DNA from 2 places in the Methylorubrum extorquens genome. Region 1 is predicted to be linked to the other one. Evidence: riboswitches for the same ligand, from Rfam matches in the RefSeq annotation. Region 1 holds a riboswitch; the other holds the start of a gene.
The links. A riboswitch is a leader RNA that binds a small molecule or an ion and turns the genes downstream of it on or off. The one in region 1 is predicted to bind thiamine pyrophosphate.

Region 2: another riboswitch for thiamine pyrophosphate. It lies ahead of thiO (glycine oxidase ThiO); the one in region 1 lies ahead of thiC (phosphomethylpyrimidine synthase ThiC).

Annotation. Positions count from the first base shown of each region.
Region 1 covers NZ_JALJXF010000001.1:4,342,394-4,345,930, forward strand. Annotated here, with positions in the region: gene J2W78_RS20270 (COX15/CtaA family protein) at 1-57, shown strand, start outside; gene trhA (PAQR family membrane homeostasis protein TrhA) at 339-1,019, shown strand; gene J2W78_RS20280 (hypothetical protein) at 1,145-1,408, opposite strand; TPP riboswitch at 1,666-1,770, shown strand; gene thiC (phosphomethylpyrimidine synthase ThiC) at 1,845-3,537, shown strand, end outside.
Region 2 covers NZ_JALJXF010000001.1:413,280-416,816, reverse strand. Annotated here, with positions in the region: gene J2W78_RS02040 (thiazole synthase) at 1-134, opposite strand, end outside; gene thiS (sulfur carrier protein ThiS) at 137-349, opposite strand; gene thiO (glycine oxidase ThiO) at 346-1,566, opposite strand; TPP riboswitch at 1,644-1,766, opposite strand; gene J2W78_RS02025 (adenylate/guanylate cyclase domain-containing protein) at 1,889-3,160, opposite strand; gene J2W78_RS02020 (hypothetical protein) at 3,458-3,537, shown strand, end outside.

The DNA.
Region 1 (3,537 bases):
CCCACGGGGGCGGAGGTGCCGATCGGGCTGGAAGCGCTCGCCGGCCGCGGCGCCTGAAACGGCTCCGCGGCATTCCAGTGGTTTGGCGCGAAACCTGCTCGGCGTCCGCGCCCGGTTCATGAAACCGTCGCGATCGGCTTGGATGCTGGGGGAAGGCTCGGAATGGAACCTTGGCCGACTGCGATGCAGCATAGAAAGCGGTGTACCTTGCAGCGCAAAAGGTGGGCTCCAGTCGTCGTCACAGCAATTTCGGTGGAAGACTCTGCCCTCGGTAGTCCGACGATGGAACGACTCGCCGCTCTATAGAATTAAATACCTCGCCAACACAGGAGCAGAGGATGTTTCTGGCCGAGGACGGACGCCCGCTTGCGCTGACATGGAACTACACGCCCAGTGAATTGCGGGCGGACGGTGTAGTCCATATCGCAGGTATCGCCCTCGGGTTTCTCGGCGCGATCTGCTTGATCGCGATGGCAGCCCTCAACCATCTCGGGTGGATCGAACGGGCCTCTCTGCTGGTCTACGCCACCGCGTTGCTGGCGATGCTTGGCGCATCTGCCGCCTACAACATGTGGCCGGTGAGCCCGCGCAAGTGGATCCTGCGCCGTTTCGACCATGCCTTCATCTATCTGATGATCGCCGGCACCTACACGCCGGTGGTGGCGCTGGTCGGCTCCGGCCCCGTCGCCTGGACGCTGCTTGCCCTGATCTGGACGGTCGCCCTCACCGGCATCGCCATCAAGATCCTGATGCCCGGCCGCTGGGACCGGGTCTCGATCGTGCTCTACCTGATGCTCGGCTGGAGCGGCGTCCTCGCCTACGAATCGGTGATCTCGGGGCTCACCCCGTCCGCCCTCTGGCTCCTCGCTATCGGCGGCCTGCTCTACTCGGGCGGCGTGGTCTTCCACGTCTGGCGCAGCCTGCCGTTCCAGAACGCGATCTGGCACGCCTTCGTCCTGGCCGCGACCGCCTGCCATTACGGGACGATCATGGCGAGCGTGCTGCACGCCGGGGCGTGAACGGTCCTGCCTTTCCCGGCACCGGGCTGCGAAGCCGTTGCCACGCGCGATGTCGATGCAGCGCGTGAGCTGGGAACAAGCAAAAACGCGCGAAACCCGGCCGAAGGCCGACGGCGCCTGAATGCTCAGGCCGGCTCGGAGATGCTGCTGCCCTCGCCTAGGGTGTCGGAGGCGCGCTCGACGGCGCTGATCGCATCGAGCAGGTGCTGCACGCTGCGCTCCACCTCGATCCGGGGCCGGTCCATGCCGGCCGCCCGCGCCACCAGCCCTTCAAGCTGATCGAGAACGTCCAGGAGGTCGCCCGCGACAGCCGCAACGTCGCAGCCGGAGCGGACCGGCGTGGCGGGGGCAGGGGGGCGGCGGAAAGGGACGACCGTGCTCATCGCCATCGTGTGTCGCGAAAAGGCGGGCGCGTGGCCACCCGCCGACCGGGCGTCATCCACACCCAAGCCGCAGCGCGGGGTCGCCAAAGGAGGCTTCCCGGCTCAATTGGTGAGTTTTTCGTCGAAACCGTGGCTCGAATCCGCGGCAATCGGTCAAGCTTTCCCGCCGTGACACCGGGCCAGTTCCGAAACAAAAAATCTTTCCTCCGAATCGGCCCGTTCCGGCGATGCATTGACAAGGATCGCGCCGAAGCAGAGGCTGGAATCGTTCCGAGGGGGGCCCCGTATGGGGCTGAGAGTGGGCAGGCGCCCTGACCCTTGAACCTGATCCGGCTCGTACCGGCGGAGGGACGGGAACCAGTGGCCGCTGCTCACAAGCAGCATCGGCCAGCCGCACCATCGTCGGGACCACGGGTCGCCTCCCCTATCAGGAGCGACAGCGATGAACGCACCCGTCCGTCCCAAAGATCTTCCCAACGGCAATCCCGCCAGCGTGACCACCGGCCCCGTGCAGGGCTCGCGCAAGGTCTATGCCGAGGCGCCCGGCCGCCCCGACATCCGCGTGCCCTACCGGGAGATCGCCCTCTCCGACCCGAAGGAGGAGCCGGTGCGGGTCTACGACCCGTCGGGCCCCTACACCGAGACCGATGCGGGCATCGATCTCGAGAAGGGTCTGGCCCCGGTCCGCGAGCCGTGGATCGTCGGGCGCGGCTACGCCGCCGTGAAGCCGCGTGAGGTGAAGCCGGAGGACAACGGCTTTGCCGCCGCCGACAAGCTCGTGGCGCCGTGCCCCGCCGAGCGTACGATCCGCCGGGCTGAGCCGGGGCAGCTGGTCACGCAATACGAGTTCGCCCGCGCCGGGATCATCACGGAAGAGATGATCTACGTGGCGCATCGCGAGAATGCCTGCCGCGCGCAGATGCTGGAGCGCGCCGAGGCCGCGCTCGCCGACGGCGAGAGCTACGGCGCGGCGGTGCCGCCCTTCATCACGCCCGAATTCGTCCGCGACGAGGTGGCCCGCGGGCGGGCCATCATCCCGGCCAACATCAACCACCTCGAACTCGAGCCGATGGCGATCGGCCGCAACTTCCTCGTCAAGATCAACGCCAACATCGGCAACTCCGCCGTCACGTCGTCGGCTGCCGAGGAGGTCGAAAAACTGGTCTGGTCGATCCGCTGGGGTGCGGACACGGTCATGGACCTCTCGACGGGCCGCAACATCCACAACATCCGCTCGTGGATCGTGCGCAACTCGCCCGTGCCGATCGGCACCGTGCCGATCTATCAGGCGCTGGAGAAAGTCGGCGGCGACCCGCTGAAGCTCGATTGGGAGGTGTTCAAGGACACGCTTATCGAGCAGGCCGAGCAGGGCATCGACTACTTTACGATCCATGCCGGCGTGCGGCTGGCCCACGTGCCGCTCACCGCGCGGCGCACCACCGGCATCGTATCGCGCGGCGGCTCGATCATGGCGCGGTGGTGCCTCGCCGGGCACCGCGAGTCGTTCCTTTACGAGCGGTTCGACGAAATCTGCGACATCATGCGGGCCTACGACGTGTCGTTCTCGCTCGGCGACGGCCTGCGCCCCGGCTCCATCGCGGATGCCAACGACGCGGCCCAATTCGCCGAACTGGAGACGCTCGGCGAACTCACCAAGATCGCCTGGGACAAGGGCTGCCAGACCATGATCGAGGGCCCCGGCCACGTGCCGATGCACAAGATCAAGATCAACATGGAGAAGCAGCTGACTGAGTGCGGCGAGGCGCCGTTCTACACGCTCGGCCCGCTGACCACCGACATCGCGCCGGGCTACGACCACATCACGAGCGGGATCGGCGCGGCGATGATCGGCTGGTTCGGCTGCGCCATGCTCTGCTACGTCACGCCGAAGGAGCATCTCGGCCTGCCGAACCGCGACGACGTGAAGACCGGCGTCATCACCTACAAGATCGCCGCGCACGCCGCCGACCTCGCCAAGGGCCACCCCGCGGCGCAGCTCCGTGACGACGCCCTTAGCCGCGCCCGCTTCGACTTCCGTTGGGAGGACCAGTTCAACCTCTCGCTGGATCCCGACACGGCGCGTACCTACCACGACGAAACCCTGCCGAAGGACGCGCACAAGGTCGCCCATTTCT
Region 2 (3,537 bases), 3.9 Mb from region 1:
TGCGCCATGATCTCCTGGCTGGGGTAGCCGGCCGTGCCGATGAACAGCCGTGAGGAGAGCCGGATGCCGGCGATTTCCAGCGCGTCGTCCTCGGCGGCGGAGGTCTGGGCGAGGGTGGTGTCGTGATGGTTCATGGTCAGCCTCCCTGCATGGCGCGGACGATCTCGATCCGGTCGCCCTCGTTGAGTGACGTCTCGGCCCAGGCCCCCTTGCGCACCACGCGGCCGTTGACGGCGATGGCGATTCCCTCGGCACTCTCGATGCCCCGCTCCTCGGCCTCCGCCGCGAACAGGACGGCGAGGTCGGTCGCCTCGCGCTCGCAGGTCTCACCGTTGACGGTCAGCCTCATGCCACGGCCCTCCCTGCGGTTTGCATCGATGACGAGAAGCGCGCCCGGCCAAAACCGCGGGCGAAGTCCGGCAGCGTGCCCTCGGTGAGGAGGGTCGCCACGGCGTCGGCGGTCGCCGGGGCGAGCAGGTAGCCGTTGCGGTGATGGCCGGTGGCGACGACGAGGCCGGGAGCGGCCTCCTCGATGATCGGCGCGTCATCGTCCGAGGTCGGACGGAAGCCGCTCCAAACCGCGTCGATCGCCATTTCCTCGATACCGGGCAGAACCCGCCGTGCGCCCTCCAGCAAGGCGAACAACCCGCCCGCGGTGACGCCGCTGGTGAAACCGCAATCCTCCACCGTGGCGCCAACGATGAGATGCCCGTCGCTTTTCGGGGCCATATGCACCGCGTCGGTCCAGACCATGCGGGAGAGGGTGCCGGTGCGCTTGGTCGTGCGCAGCGCCAGCGACTGCCCCTTGAGCGGCCGGACCGGCACGGCGAGGTCGCCGGGAAGCAGGCTCGCTTCCCCGCTCCAAGCGCCGGCAGACAGGATCACCGTGTCTGCGGCCAGCGTGCGGCCGGCGGCGTGCAGGCCGGTGACGCGCCCGCCCCGGCGCTCCAGCCCCTCGACCGCGACACCCTCGCTGATGACGACGCCAGCCGCCTCGCAGGCGCCGAGCAGCGCGTCCATCACGAGCCGTGGGTCGACCTGCGCGTCGAGGGGGCAGAGGATGCCGGCGGTGACGTTGGGGCGCAGCAGCGGCTCACGCGCACGCACCTCCGGGCCGGACAGCCACTCGGCGGCGACACCCGAGCGGCGCTGCAGATCGTGACGGAAGCGCAGACGCTCCACTTCGTCGCGGCCGATGGCGATCACGAGGGTGCCGTCCGCGCGGTAATCGATTTCGCGGCCAGACGCCGCCTGGAGCGCGTCGCGAAAATCCGGCCAGCGGCGCAGCGATTCGAGCGCCAGCGGCAACAGCAGATCGGAGCCCGGCTCGTGCTCGGCAGCAGGTGCCAGCATACCGGTCGCGGCAAGGCTCGCACCGCTGCCGATGCTCCCGCGCTCCACCACGGCCACCGAGCGGCCGGTTTGCGCCAGCCGCCACGCGATCGACAGGCCGATCAGCCCCGCGCCCACCACGGCGACGTCGGCACGCTGCGGCAACTCCGCCGGGCGCGGTCGCATCGTGAGGCTCCGGCGCTGGCCGATCGGGGAGGTCAGCAGGTCTGACATCGAAAACGTGCCTTCCGCGGGTCTGCCCGCAGGAACTGGCACCATGTGCTTCGATAGAAGCGGGTCCGCTCGCATGAGCGCCCCATCAGGTCCAATCCCTACGCCGGTATGAGCCGGATCAGGTTCGAAGGATTTCCGCGCTGCCGGCGACGGCGATAGCGGTTTCTCAGCCCCTTGTCGGGGATCTCCCTGGAACACTTCGGATGTGGGCCCCGCCGGGCGCGCGGTCAATCCCTACCGGGCCGGGGATGGGGCAAATCAATCTACGACTCACACCGGACGGCGGACGCACGCGAACGCTTGGCTTGCGTTCGTTGACGATTTATTCCGCAGCGGCCTTCGCCGCTCGTCTCCGGCCAGGGCGGTACACCGCCATCGGCTCGTCGAACCCGTCGAGGTCGTGGCTTCCGAGCGGTTCGGGGTCGCCCCACAGGAAGTCCACGAACGGCTTCGACATCAGGAGCGGCTCCTGAAGCGTCCGGTTGAGCCGCGCGAGGCGGCTCGCGAGGTTCACGTCGCGGCCGATCACGGTGAAATCGAGCCGCGTGCCGGAACCGACATTGCCGTAGGCCGCCTCGCCATGATGCAGGGCGATGCCGGCATCGACCACCCGCTCGCCGAGGCCGAAGCGCCCGACCGCGTTCGCTTCGGCAAGAGCCGCCAACGCCGCCTCCGCTGCCGTGAGCGCACTCTTGGCCGCGCCACCGAGGTCGTCTCCCGATTCGCGGAAGATCGCGAGCAGCCCGTCGCCGAGATACTTCAGCACCTCGCCGCCCTCCCGCTCGATCGGCGGCACGAGACAGTCGAAGAACGCGTTCAGGAGATCGACCGCGCCCTCCGGCGTCCGGTTGGCGGACAGGCGCGTGTAGTCGCGCATATCCGCGAACAGGATCGCCGAGCGGATGCGGCGCACCTGCCCGCGCCGGATGTCGCCCGAGAGGATCGCGCGGTGCGGCTCGTCGCCGACATAGATGCGCAGCACCGTATCGAGCTGCTTGTTGAGAATGCGCATCTCCATCACCGCGGCGAGCGCGGGCATGACGAAGCGCAGGATCGCGATATCCTCATCGCGGAAGCCGTCCTCCGCGCGCGTGGCGAAGGTGATGCCGTTCTTGTTGCCGTTGGTGAAGATCAGGGGCGCCACGAGGTAGTGCGTGTAGCCGTCGGCCTTCAGCTCCGGGACGATCGCGTAGGCGTCCTCGGCGGTCTCCGCGAGATCGAGGCTCAGCCACTCGCCGGATTCGTGCACGGTGGAGAACGGGCTCGCTTGGTAGGCCTTCGCGGAGACCTCGCCGTGGGGAAACAGGCGCACGGTCGATCCGGCGCCGCGGGTCCAGACGCGGCCGACGCCGGAATACTCGGAATGAAGCGTGTCGATGGCCGTGGAGGCCCGGTCGATCGGCACGCCGATCGCGTTGAGGCGCTCGGCGAGCCCCGCAAGCAGGTCGTCGGCCTTGGGCAACCGGGCACCTTCACCGAGCAGCCAATCGCGGATGCCAACGCAGCGTTGCAGAGCCCCGAACGGGACGTCCTCGGCTTCCGATCCGTCGGCGAGAGCCGTCGGCGTTGGTTTCGGTGCGTCGGCGTCTCGCATCGGGGACAGGTGGGTTCTCGAGTGCTCAAAGCAAGGCTTCGCGCGGGGCACGAACGGCGCTTTGAGCCCATGGTGGACGACGAGCGCCCGGCACGCTCGAAGCCTGGGGGACGAGCGTGACCGCATCGTGACGCGGAAGGCCGGGCAAGGTGAGCCAGCATGACCGAGATTGGGACGCTGGATCAAGTCATCGAAGCGACACGGCAATGCACAGCGCAGGCCCCTGCGCTAAGGCGGAAGCGTGGCAGGAGGATGCCTGCCGGACCCGCCGATCGATCGGCGCCAGGACGACCCGACATGTTGAGAACCGCTTTCAGCCTCACCCTTCTGGCCACCGCGGCGCTCGCACCAAGCCTTACCCTGGCTCAGGGCAAGCA